DNA from 3 places in the Shinella sp. HZN7 genome. Region 1 is predicted to be linked to each of the others. Evidence: predicted binding sites of a transcription regulator. Region 1 holds the regulator's gene; each other region holds the start of a gene.
What was found. The regulator LexA, encoded in region 1, represses DNA repair genes until DNA is damaged. The targets are predictions, from matches to a motif close to TGTTCNNNNTGTGTTCNG.

Region 1 (4,150 bases):
GCGCGGCTCGGGCCGCCCTCCGGCCCGGCGCTGTCCGGCCTCAACGACTTCGCCTTCGATGCCTATTTCGCCGGCACCGGCGCTGTCGGCTATTTCTATCGCGCGCCGACCGCGATTGCGGTGGCCGGGCCGGGATTGGAGGGGCGGATCCGGCAGGAGATCGCGACCTGGCGCAACAACCTCACCGAGCATATCCGCGGCCGGATCGGCGGCGATGCCGGCGCGATCGCCGCGGCGCTGGTGACGGCCGAGCAGCGGGCGATCGGCGCGCAGACGGTGGAGGCGCTGCGGCAGGCGGGCCTTGCCCATGTGCTCGCCATTTCCGGGCTCAACATGGTGCTTGCCGCCGGCACCTTCCTCGTCGGCGCGCGTGTCCTGATGGCGCTCGTCCCGGGGTTCTCCGAGCGTTACCCCGCCAAGAAGATCGCCGCTGCCGGCGCGCTCGTCATGGTCACGCTCTACATCCTCGTTTCGGGCGGCGCGATCTCCGCGGTGCGCTCCTGGATCATGATCTGCATCATGCTGGTGGCGGTGCTGTTCGGCCGCGCGGCGATAAGCCTGCGCAATGTGGCGCTCTCGGCGATCCTCATCCTTGCCGTGACACCCTCTGCCGTCACCAATCCGGGGTTCCAGATGTCCTATGCCGCAACGCTCGGTCTCGTCGCCGGCTATGCGGCCTGGCGCGAGCGTCCGGTCCGCCGGGAGGGCGGGGGAGAGCGCCTGAAACTGTTCGGCGGCGCGCTCGGGCGCTTCTTCGGCGGGCTCATGCTGTCCTCGCTGATCGGCGGGTTCTCGACGCTGATCTATTCCATCGGCCATTTCCATCGCATTCCGGCCTATGGACTTGCCGGCAACCTGCTTGCCATGCCCGTCATCAGCGCCGTCGTCATGCCCTTCGGCCTCATCGCCGTGCTGCTGATGCCCTTCGGCCTCGATGCCGTGCCCTTCGCGATTATGGGCAAGGGCATCGACTGGATGATCGCGCTGTCGACATGGGTTGCAGGCTGGAAGGGCGAGATCGTCACCGGCCGCATTCCGCCGGCCGCGTTCCTGCTGGTCGGCCTCGGCGGCGGGCTTGTCTGCATCCTGCGCACGCGGCTGCGCCATGCCGGAACGCTGCTTGTCGGTCTCGGCCTCGCGCTTGCCTGCTTTCCGGTCGCAAGCGCCACGCCGGAAGTGCTGGTGTCCGAGGACGGCCGCCTCGTCGCCATCCTTCGCGGCGAAACCGTCGCGACCAACCGGGCGAGACCGCCGGACTTCATCTATGCCCAGTGGCGGCGCGCCCTCCGGCTCGGCGATCTCACGAAACCGGAGATCCGCAGGAGCGCCGGACTGACCCTCGAGGACGCCGGCGAAACCACCGGCATGACCGCGGGGCAGAAACGGCCGCGGCGCAAGGCCGACCGGCAGAAGGCGAAGGATGCCATGGTCTCAGCGCTCGCGGCGGCCCGGACCGGCAAAGGTTTCGTCTGTGAAGCAAAGGCATTCTGCGCCGCCGTCTCGCCGAGCGGCTGGCGGATCGTCACCCTGGACGACGTCGCCTTCCTGGGCACGGCCTGCGATGCGGCCGACCTTGTCGTCGTGTCCCTGGCCCTGCGGCTGGAGGCCTGCCGCTCCGGCGCGCGCCTTGTGACGGCGCGCCACCTGAGGCGAACCGGCGCCCTCGAAATCCAGCCGGCCGACGGGGACACATCCCGCGCCGTCTCCGAAGCGCGCATCCTGCCGGCCGTGGAAAGCCTCGACCGGCCCTGGACCCGCCACCGCACCTATGACTGGCGCACCGGCAGCTTCGATCCGTCTTGAGCATTTCCGCTTTTCCTCGAACCGCGAGAACACTCCAACTCTTTGTTTTAACGCAATTCCGGACGCAGGACCGCTTGGCACGTCTGCTGGAATTGTTCCCGGGATCAGTGATAGCGGCGGATGAGGCCGACCAGCTTGCCCTGGATCTTCACCCGGTCCGGCCCGAAGATGCGGGTCTCGTAGGCGGGGTTTGCCGCTTCGAGCGCGATGGAGGCGCCCTTGCGGCGGAAGCGCTTCAGCGTGGCCTCCTCGTCGTCGACGAGCGCGACGATGATCTCGCCGGGATTGGCGCTGCTCGCCGTGCGGATGATCACCGTGTCGCCGTCGAGAATGCCGGCCTCGATCATCGAATCGCCCTTGACCTCCAGCGCGTAGTGTTCGCCGTTGCCGATCATCTCGGCCGGCACGGTGATGTCATGGGTGTTGTTCTGGATCGCGGAGATCGGCACGCCGGCGGCGATGCGGCCCATGACCGGAACGGAGACGGAAGAGGAAACCTCCGCCACGGGCGTGCGCTGCGGCGGGGCGGCGACGGGCGGCTGCTTGCCGCGGCTGCCCTCGATGACGGCCGGCGAGAAGCCGCGGCGCGGCTGCAGGCTCTGCGTATAGGCTTCGGGGAGCTTTATCACCTCCAGCGCGCGGGCCCGGTTGGGCAGGCGCCGGATGAAACCGCGCTCTTCCAGCGCCGTGATGAGGCGGTGGATGCCGGATTTGGAGGCGAGATCCAGCGCATCCTTCATCTCGTCGAAAGAGGGGGGAATGCCGGATTCCTTCATCCGTTCATGAATGAACAGGAGGAGTTCCTGTTGTTTCCGCGTGAGCATGGCCCCTCCACCGAGAATCGTGAAACAAATCCAGAACAGACACTATCTGTTCCATATGTGTTCTGCAAGGGGCTGCTGAAACAATAATACCGTTCAGGCGGACGGTTCGCGCAGGAGCAGGACCGTGCAGGCCGCGCCCGCGGGGCCGCCGGGGCATGCGGCGGGCGGATGAGGAGGCCTTCGGCGGTGGCGAAGGCCTTCATCATGGAGGAATCCTGCTTTTCGAGGGGCGTGACGCGCAGTTCGCCGGCGGGGCCGCGGGTGATGCGCGCGCGGACATAATCCTGCCGGTGGTCGTTTTCCTTGAGCGGGACGACGGTGATGGCCGGATGCTCCAGGCTCTTCGCCGGCAGGTGGGCAAGACGGCGCACGAGAGGGACGAGGAAGAGGTGGGAGCAGACGAGGCTCGAAACGGGATTGCCGGGCAGGCCGATGACCTGGACGGCGCCGAGGCGGCCGACCATCAGGGGCTTGCCCGGGCGCATCGCGATTCGCCAGAAGTCGAGATCCATGCCGGCCGCGCCGAGCACGGGCTTCACGAGGTCGAAATCCCCGACGGAGGCGCCGCCGAGCGTGACGAGGGCGTCGATACCGAGCGTCAGCGCGTGGCGCACGGCCGCCAGCATCGCTTCCTTGTCGTCGGCGACGATGCCGAGGTCGATCACCTCGGCGCCGGCCGCGCGGGCGAGGGCCGCGACGCCGTAGGTGTTGGAGGCGATGATCTGGCTGGCGCCGGGCGGCGTACCTGCCGGCACGAGCTCGTCGCCGGTGGCGAGCAGGGCGATGCGCGGGCGGGCACGGACGGTCAGTTCCGCATGGTTCATGGCCGCCGCGACCGTCAGGCGGCCGGCATCGAGCACGTCCCCGGCCTTCAGGACGATCTCGCCTTCGGCAAAATCCTGGCCGCGCGGGCGGATGTGGCGGCCTTTCGGCGTGAGGAAGGTGGTGCGGATGCGGCCGTCTTCCAGCACCTCGGCATCTTCCTGCAGCAGCACGGTATCGGCGAAGGCCGGCAGCGGGGCGCCGGTGAAGATGCGCACGGCCTCGCCGGGACCGGCGGTGCCTTCGAAGGCGTGGCCGGCGGAGGAGAGGCCTGCGACCCTCAGGATCGCGCCGAGCGCGGCGATATCCGCGTGGCGCACGGCATAGCCGTCCATCGCGGAATTGTCGAAGGGCGGCTGCGTCAGCCGGGCGGCGACATCCTCGGCAAGCACGCGGCCGTCGGCCTCCTGCAGCCGGACCGTCTCCGTGCGCCGGATCGGACGGGCGGACAGAAGCAGGCGGTGGAGGGCGTCCTCGACGGGAAGCAGCGCCGCCATCAACCGGCGTCCCCGCGCCGGTAGTCGCCGGAGCGGCCGCCGGATTTTTCGACGAGGCGGATGCCGCCTATCTCCATTTCGCGGTCCGCGGCTTTCGCCATGTCGTAGATGGTCAGGCACGCGACGCTGACGGCCGTCAGCGCCTCCATCTCGACGCCGGTGCGGCCGGTGAGCCTGGCCATCGCCTCGACGCGCAGGCCCGGA
Region 2 (4,150 bases), on a different replicon from region 1:
AGGCCGACATATCGGTTGATAGTCTCGGCAGCACCGATCGGCTCGGCAAAGGATTTGCTGACCTCGACAATATCAGGCGTGCGGATAGGATCGATGGGCTCGGCCATGCGTCCATGCATCTGATCGAGCCGGCGTCCGATTTCCGGCCCGAAGCGAAGGGCGAGGGGCGCGCGGGCCGTCGCCGACAACTGGCCAATGGTCTGAAAACCAAGCGTCCGGAGATCCGAGACGACGTTGTCCGGCAGGCGGAGCAGCGAGATAGGCAGGCGCTCGACGGCCCGCGCCGTCTCTCCTTTCGGCACGATGACGGTTTCTCGCGTGATCGCGCGGGCACAGGCATGCGCCGCGCCCCAGGTGTCGGCGATGGCGACGCGAGCGGCGAGGGATTTCGCGCGGAACCGGTTCGCCGTCGCGGTCAACATGCTTTGCTCACCGCCTTGCAGGTGGTCCGCGCCTTCGGTGTCCATGACGATGCCGTCAGGGGAGTCCATCGCGACGATCGGAGAATATTGCGTCAGCGCCCATAGCGTAATGCGTTCCAGCGCCGCGGCATCGGCCGCGGGATCGGCATCGATGAGCATCAGGTCGCGGAAGAGCGCCTGCGCTTTCGCCGCCGGCATCCCGACGTGAACGCCGACATGCCGCGCCGCTGCGTCCGCCGCCGCGACCCAGCGCCGGGAACCGCTTCGTGCGATCATGGCGATGGGCTGTTCAACCGGGAGCGAAGGATCGGCCCGCCTGATCCTGTCGGTCGGCAGGTCCGGTAGATAGATCGATACGACCCGAGGCATCACAGGCTCCAACGATAAACTCAGCGCACTCGCCCGCCTTCACGCGCATCAATTCCAGCAGCCAGTTTGCCCTTCCCACGGTGGCGACCGGCAATTCTTCGGAGGGGAGGACACTCACCCGCCATCTGGTGGTCGAGGCGGTCGGCTGGCCATAGTCGGAGGCCTCCGTCGGACGCCGCCAGCGCCGGACCACGAGCGCCATCGCCCCGGTTTTTTCGGCGGCGAGCTGCAGCCGGCGGCTCGCCACCATCGGTAATCGCACCAACTCGGCGACGACGGCGCCGAGCCCGCCATAGGCAAGCGCCTCCTCGGCGTTCGCCAGGATATCCTCCTCCTTGTCGCTCTCGACGAAATAGACGCGATCGGGATGAAGCCCTGCCTGAGCGAGCGCCGGAAAAAACAGATCCGGCCGCGTCAGACACCAGACGATCGGTCCCGTGGTGCGCGCGGCGATGCCGGCGGCGAAGAGCGCGGCGGCCGCGCCGTCGACCGTGCCGGCTCCGCCCCCCGAGAATTCGTGAAGCGCGCCGTAGGCAAGGCCACCGCCCGGAAGCGCCGCGTCGATCTCCGCCACCCGAAATGGCAACGCACCAGCCTTTCGCGAGGCAGGGCTCTCCAGGGAGGCGATGCTCTCTCTGAGGTCGGCTATCACCCTTTTCCGGGCAGCATTCATCGTTCACGGACTCCAGGGCGTTCGTGTTGGCTGGTGACGTCATGTCGTTCAGGTGTATTTGTTCTGTATCTGTTCCTCTCTCGAAAAAGAGTCAAGCCACCCGAAAATAGGAAAATTGTCTCCAATATTGTCCAATCAGTAAATTTTGCTTGCGAATCATCGGGATGGTGGTGGGGCGAGACGGGATGCCCGCCTCAAAAAAATGCGTGCGATGCGAGTTCGGAACGTGCCGGACGACCAATAACGGTTCCAGCGTCCGCCCGCACATGTCGTCAACCTTGGCATCAGCAAACACCTGCCATGGGATGCGCTCATCATCCGGCAGTTGGGCTCGATGCGATCCGACATCGGATGAACTGCACAGTGGAACATTGCCTGGTCGGGGTCGTTCGTTGTTCTGAACCCGGAGTTCGTCCAATGCCAGTGCTAATCTGCTACATGCTGAGCCGTCTCTTTATCGGCTTTGTGCTCGGCGCCGTAAGCGCGGTGGCCGTCCTGCAACTGGAGCCGCCCGCGTTCGGTGCAGCGCTTGGCCCCTTGGAAGCTATGCTCGTTATCTATAGCATCGGCGCTGCCTTTGCCCTAGGCTATCTCGCGACCGCGCTGGGCTGGGAGAACACGGAACTGTAGCAGTCGATGTCTCCGCCCGGCCGTGTCGTCCGTTCGGCGGTCCCCTGAAACGGTCGCAGGAAGGCGAACGATGGTCCTTGAAGATTTGTACCGCCTGCTCCGCGCCGGCCACGTCCAGGCGCAAGGGATTGTCGACACGCTGACACAGCCTCTCGTCGTGCTCGACCAGGGCTTTTGCGTCACCAGCGTCAACAACGCCTTCATCGATGCGTTCAAGGTGGAACGGGACGATATTCTCGGCCAAAGCCTGTTTTCCCTCGGCAACGGCCAGTGGGACATCGCCGACCTGCGCAAGCTGATTGCGGAAGTCATTCCGAAGACGGCGGCCGTCGTCGGCTACGAGGTCACGCACGATTTTCCCACCATCGGAGAGCGCACATTCCTCATCGATGCCAGACGTCTTGTCCATCCCGACAACAACAGCACCAGCATCCTCGTCGTCTTCGAAGATGTCACTGAGAGTAATCGGGAGCGGACGGAGAGCGATATTATCCTTGCCGAAACCCGCCATCGCATGAAGAACCTGTTCTCGGTCATCCGGGCGCTCGCCATGCAGACGCAAACAGAAGGCTACACGGCGCAGGAATATCGCGAGACCTTTCTGGGGCGTATCGACGTTGCCTTGCGGGCGCAGGAGATCGCGCCTGGCGAAACGAGCGCGGACTTCGCTGCGCTGCTCGACGTCGCTGTCACCGCTACGGACGGCAAGCGCGTTAACATCGAAGCGGGGCCCTCCACCACGCTTCCGTCCTCGAAGGTCCTGCCGGTCAGCATGATGTTCCACGAGCTGACGACAAACGCGCTTAAATACGGCGCGCTCTCGGTGCCGGATGGGCGGGTCTGGCTGTCGTGGCGGATCGAGGAGGGCGATGACGACCAAACCATGCTGGTCTGCGAGTGGCGGGAGGAGGATGGGCCGACGGTTCGACCGCCTGTCCATCGCGGATACGGCACAGAGTTGATTACCGCGACCGCGAAACATCTCGGCGGATCGGCGGAACAAAGGTTCGATGCGCGCGGTTTGATCGCCATCGTCAAACTGCCACTATAGGGATGTGCATGTCTTCCGATGACGGCCGCGATCAGGCTACAGGGCGCATCCTTGTTGTCGAAGATGAATTCTTCATCGCGATGGAGATCGAGCGCGCGCTGACAAAGGGCGGTTTTGAGGTTCTGGGGCCTGTTGGAAGCATAGAAGACGCTTTGCAGCTCCTCCACCGGGAGCAGCCGGACGCCGCGGTCCTCGACGTCACCTTGAGGGACGGCAGGGTGACACCGGTCGCCGTATTGCTCAGATCGCAAGGCGTGCCCTTCGTCCTGACGTCTGCCGAGGGACGCCAACTCACCGAATCCGGTTTCTTCAAAGGCGCCACCAATCTCGGCAAGCCAACGGACATTCCCCGGATGATTGGAGAAATCCGTCGCTTGCTCAGCTAATATGGCCTTATGTCTTCCGATAATGTGCCCCGAATATCGCGGCCATCCGGACCGCGCGTCCGAAGTGACGGAAAGAGAGGTTTTTGCACGTCTGATCGTCGGCCTTGTCTCGGCCGCCTCGTGTCAAGCATGCCCGTACCAGGTATATGTTCCATCGTCCTGGAAGGGCGTGCGCGCATGCCTGTGCTGGAACCGGCTCTCGGCGATCGAGGATGCCTTGCCCAGGAGATCGCGCAGCCGACGGGTGTCTTCGTCGACCTGGCAAAGGACCTCTTCCAGCACGTTCACTGCCGTTGTGCGGGTTGGATCGACGTTCGTCGCACAGGCCGGCGTCACGGAGATGCGCGTTCCGACGCGGTCCTGAAACTGGGCGAGGATATGACCGGCAGACGATAGCGCCTCTCGCACGTCGCCGCCGGCCTCCGTGGCGATCACCAGCCTGAAAGCGCTGATGAGCGAAGATTTGCTTGCCGGCAGGCAACGCGCGTCGAGAATGTCGTTTCTCGGCCGCTCCAGCCGCAGGAAGGTCAGAAAGGTTTGGACGAGGTCGTGCGCCCTGGCGAGGACTTCGGTGTCCGACCATTCGGTCTCGGGATCGGATGGGTTTGCATATGCTCTG
Region 3 (4,150 bases), 530 kb from region 1:
CCGGCGGCGCAGCGTCAGCTCCGCGTTCTGCAAGGCGAGTTCGGCAGCCTGCAGCGCCGTCTGGGCGTCCTGCAGCTCGGCGGTGCTCATGGTGGATTTCAGGTTCTCGATGCGCGTCAGCTTCTGCCGGGCGCTGTCGCGCGCCACGCGCGCCTGGTCGGCGGCGATGCGCTGCTCGTCGCTGTCGAGGCGGGCGATCACCTGGCCCTGCTCCACCCGTTCGCCGGATTTCACCAGAACCTCCGTGAGGTTCCCGGTGGCATAGGGCGTCACGGTCACGGTGCGGATCGCCTCGCCGTCGCCGATGGCGTTCAGCCGGTCGTTGACGACGGACATGGCCACCTTCTTGGTGGCGACCAGTGCCGGCCCGCCGCCGAAGCCGCCGCGGCGGCCACCCTCGCGGCCGCCCTGCGCCTCGCCGTCGCCGGCCGGCGCGATGGCCGCCACGAGCGTGCCGGGCAGGCCCGTGGCCTCCAGCATGGCATTTGCCCCGGGCACGAAGCGACCCCAGAGCAAGACCCCCGCCGAAATGACGCCAAGGCTTATGAGGAGCTGTTTCCAAACCCGCATGCAATCTGTCTCCGAAGGAAGCGAACCGTCATCTGTTGCGGCGCGACTTAGGCCAAGTATCCCGCTTTGAAAATGAACGGGCAATGAAAGAATGCGTTCATTACGGAAATGTAAGGTTGTCGGCCCGCTCTGTTACCGAAATGTAAGAAAAGGCGGAGAAATCTTCCCTCGCCGCCCCTTCTGCGAGCATGCGCATGACTGGACGCTTCCTCCACTTGTGATAGCTTTTTCCCGGCCACAGCGGCCGAGCCCTATTTCAGTATTCTTTCATCAACGCATTGAACGACAGGGGGAATTCCATGTGTGACGCCTGTGTCATCGATACCGTCAAGAACCGCATGCTTTCGAGGAGGAGCTTTTTCCGCGCCGCCGCAGCGGGCGCTGCCACGGTCGCCGCCGCAAGTTCCGGCGCGCTCAGCCCGGCGCTCGCCCAGGCGCCGACGAAGGCAACGGACCTCACCCATGAACTCTACGAGGAATTTCCGACCTTTTTCGGAGAGCAGCAGTTCTGGCGCGAGCAGAAGTTCAACTACAAGGAACACAAGTTCAATCTCTTCGAACTGCGCGTGAACGAGCATACCGGCACCCATCTCGACGCACCGCTGCATTTCTCCGAGGACGGCAAATCGGTGGCGGAAATCCCGGTCTCCGATCTCGTCGTGCCGCTCGCCGTCATCGATATCAGGGAAAAGGCCGCCGCCAATGCCGATGCGCAACTGACGCCGGACGACATCAAGGCCTGGATCGCGGCCAATGGCGAGCTGCCGGAAAGGGCCTGCGTCGCGCTGCTGTCCGGCTGGGACAAGCATCTCGGCACAGACAAGTTCCGCAATGCCGATGGCGAGGGCAAGATGCACTTCCCCGGCTTCCATGTCGAAGCGGTGCAATACCTCGCGGAAAATTCGAGCGCGGTCGGCATCGCCGTCGATACGCTTTCGCTCGACTACGGCATTTCCCCGGATTTCGCGACGCACTATTCCTGGCTTGCCTCCGGCCATTGGGGGCTTGAGGCGGCCGCCAATCTGGATCAGCTTCCGGCCAGGGGCGCGACCCTCATCGTCGGCGCGCCCAAGGTGCGCGGCGGCACGGGCGGCCCGACCCGCGTCATCGCGCTGGCCTGATCCCCATCCGGCCGGCGGTTCCGCCGCCGGCCCTTCTCCCGGAGGAACCATGAGCACCGTCAAGCCCGCCGACGATCTGGAAGCCGACCCGCGCGTCAAGGCGGTGTTCGACGACATCCGCGCCACCCGCAAATCGGACTTCGTCAACAATATGTGGCGCTACCTCGCCTTCGACCCGGCGCTACTGGAGCGCACCTGGGCGGAGGTGAAGGCCGTCATGGCGACGCCCTCGGCGCTCGATCCGCTGGTCAAGGAAATGCTCTACATCGCCGTCTCGGTGACGAACGGCTGCAGCTACTGCGTCCATTCCCACACCGCCGCCGCGAAAGCCAAGGGCATGACGGATGCGCACCATGCCGAGCTGCTCGCCATCGTCTCGCTCGCCGGCAAGACGAACCAGCTCGCCACCGCCCTGCAGGTGCCCGTGGACGACGTCTTCGACGCCGACCGCCGAAAGCCCTGAACGGCGCCGCTTTCCACAATCTTCCGGCCAATCTTTTTCCCCGCGGAATAAAAGCAGAACGGAAAACTGGCCTTTCGGGACCGAATCACTACATTGAGCCGCATGATCAGCGGTTACGACGACATTCCCTTCTTCGACGAGGACCCGCAACTGGCCGGCAAGCCCGCGGCGCCGGCCAAGCCGACGGGCGGCATCGCCGCGCGCGCCATGGCGGCGCGCGATGCGCACCGGGCGCCGGATTATCTCTCCGGCCTCAACCCCGAGCAGCGCGAGGCGGTGGAAACGCTCGACGGCCCCGTGCTGGTGCTCGCCGGCGCCGGCACCGGCAAGACGCGCGTGCTCACCACCCGCATCGCCCATATCCTCGCCACCGGCCGCGCCTTCCCCAGCCAGATGCTGGCCGTGACCTTCACCAACAAGGCCGCGCGCGAGATGAAGGAGCGCATCGGCCTCCTCGTCGGCGGCGCCGTCGAGGGCATGCCCTGGCTCGGCACCTTCCATTCCATCGGCGTCAAGCTTTTACGCCGCCATGCCGAACTCGTCGGCCTCAGGTCGGATTTCTCCATCCTCGACACCGACGACGTGGTGCGGCTGATCAAGCAGATCATCCAGGCCGAGGGCATCGACGACAAGCGCTGGCCGGCCAAGCAGTTCGCCGGCATGATCGACACCTGGAAGAACAAGGGCCTCGACCCGGCGCAGATCCCGGAAGGCGACGCGCGCGCCTTCGCCAACGGCAAGGGCCGCGAACTCTACGTCGCCTACCAGAACCGCCTGAAGACGCTGAACGCCTGCGATTTCGGCGACCTCCTGCTGCACCCGATCCGCCTGTTCCGCGCCAATCCGGATGTGCTCGCCGAATACCACCAGAAATTCCGCTACATCCTCGTCGACGAATACCAGGACACCAACACCGCGCAGTACATGTGGCTGCGTCTTCTCGCCCAGCGGCCGAAGGGCACGCCGCAGAACGTCTGCTGCGTCGGCGACGACGACCAGTCGATCTACGGCTGGCGCGGCGCGGAGGTGGACAACATCCTGCGCTTCGAGAAGGATTTCCCGGGCGCCAAGGTCATCAAGCTGGAGCGCAACTACCGCTCCACCGCCCATATCCTCGGCGCCGCCGGCCACCTGATCGCCCATAACGAGGATCGTCTCGGCAAGACGCTCTTTACCGACCGGCACGATCCCGACGACGACAAGGTCGTGGTGCACGCCGCCTGGGATTCGGAGGAAGAGGCCCGCGCCGTCGGCGAGGAGATCGAGCAGCTCCAGCGCAAGGCGCACAAGCTGAACGACATGGCGATCCTCGTGCGCGCCTCCTTCCAGATGCGCGAATTCGAAGACCGTTTCGTCACGCTCGGGCTCAACTACCGCGTCATCGGCGGCCCGCGCTTCTACGAGCGGCTCGAGATCCGCGACGCGATGGCCTATTTCCGCCTGGTCAGCCAGCCGGCCGACGACCTCGCCTTCGAGCGCATCGTCAACACGCCGAAGCGCGGCCTCGGCGACACGACGATCCGCAACCTGCACGACTATGCCCGCGCCCGCGACATCCCCATGCTCGCCGCCGCGGCCGACATCATCGAGACGGACGAACTGAAGCCGAAGGCGCGCAAGGCCCTCTTCGACGTCGTCACCGATTTCCGCCGCTGGCAGTCGCTGCTGGAGACCATGCCGCACACCGAGCTTGCCGAGCAGATCCTCGACGAGAGCGGCTACACCGCCATGTGGCAGGCCGACAAGTCGGCGGAGGCGCCCGGCCGCCTCGAAAACCTCAAGGAACTCATCCGCTCGATGGAAGCCTTCGAATCGATGCGCGGTTTCCTCGAACATGTCTCGCTCGTCATGGATGCCGAGCAGAACGAGAATCTCGACGCCGTCTCGATCATGACGCTCCATTCGGCCAAGGGCCTCGAATTCGAGACCGTCTTCCTGCCCGGCTGGGAGGAAGGCCTGTTCCCGCACCAGCGCTCGCTCGACGAGGGCGGCCGCT

Region 2: shn_RS31170 (ImuA family protein) is a predicted target of LexA. The motif match lies at 1,524-1,541, and genes of this name have one in related genera.
Region 3: shn_RS11160 (ATP-dependent helicase) is a predicted target of LexA. The motif match lies at 2,198-2,215, and genes of this name have one in related genera.

What each region holds. Positions count from the first base shown of each region.
Region 1 covers NZ_CP015736.1:1,782,190-1,786,339, forward strand. The annotation lists gene shn_RS08645 (ComEC/Rec2 family competence protein) at 1-1,803, shown strand, start outside; gene lexA (transcriptional repressor LexA) at 1,908-2,627, opposite strand; partial or broken gene glp (gephyrin-like molybdotransferase Glp) at 2,721-3,946, opposite strand; gene moaC (cyclic pyranopterin monophosphate synthase MoaC) at 3,946-4,150, opposite strand, start outside.
Region 2 covers NZ_CP015742.1:43,605-47,754, reverse strand. The annotation lists gene shn_RS31175 (DNA polymerase Y family protein) at 1-791, opposite strand, end outside; gene shn_RS31170 (ImuA family protein) at 712-1,464, opposite strand; gene shn_RS31165 (hypothetical protein) at 1,882-2,094, shown strand; gene shn_RS31160 (sensor histidine kinase) at 2,165-3,145, shown strand; gene shn_RS31155 (response regulator) at 3,154-3,531, shown strand; gene shn_RS31150 (hypothetical protein) at 3,655-4,150, opposite strand, start outside.
Region 3 covers NZ_CP015736.1:2,314,735-2,318,884, forward strand. The annotation lists gene shn_RS11145 (efflux RND transporter periplasmic adaptor subunit) at 1-570, opposite strand, end outside; gene shn_RS11150 (cyclase family protein) at 870-1,691, shown strand; gene shn_RS11155 (carboxymuconolactone decarboxylase family protein) at 1,741-2,154, shown strand; gene shn_RS11160 (ATP-dependent helicase) at 2,257-4,150, shown strand, end outside.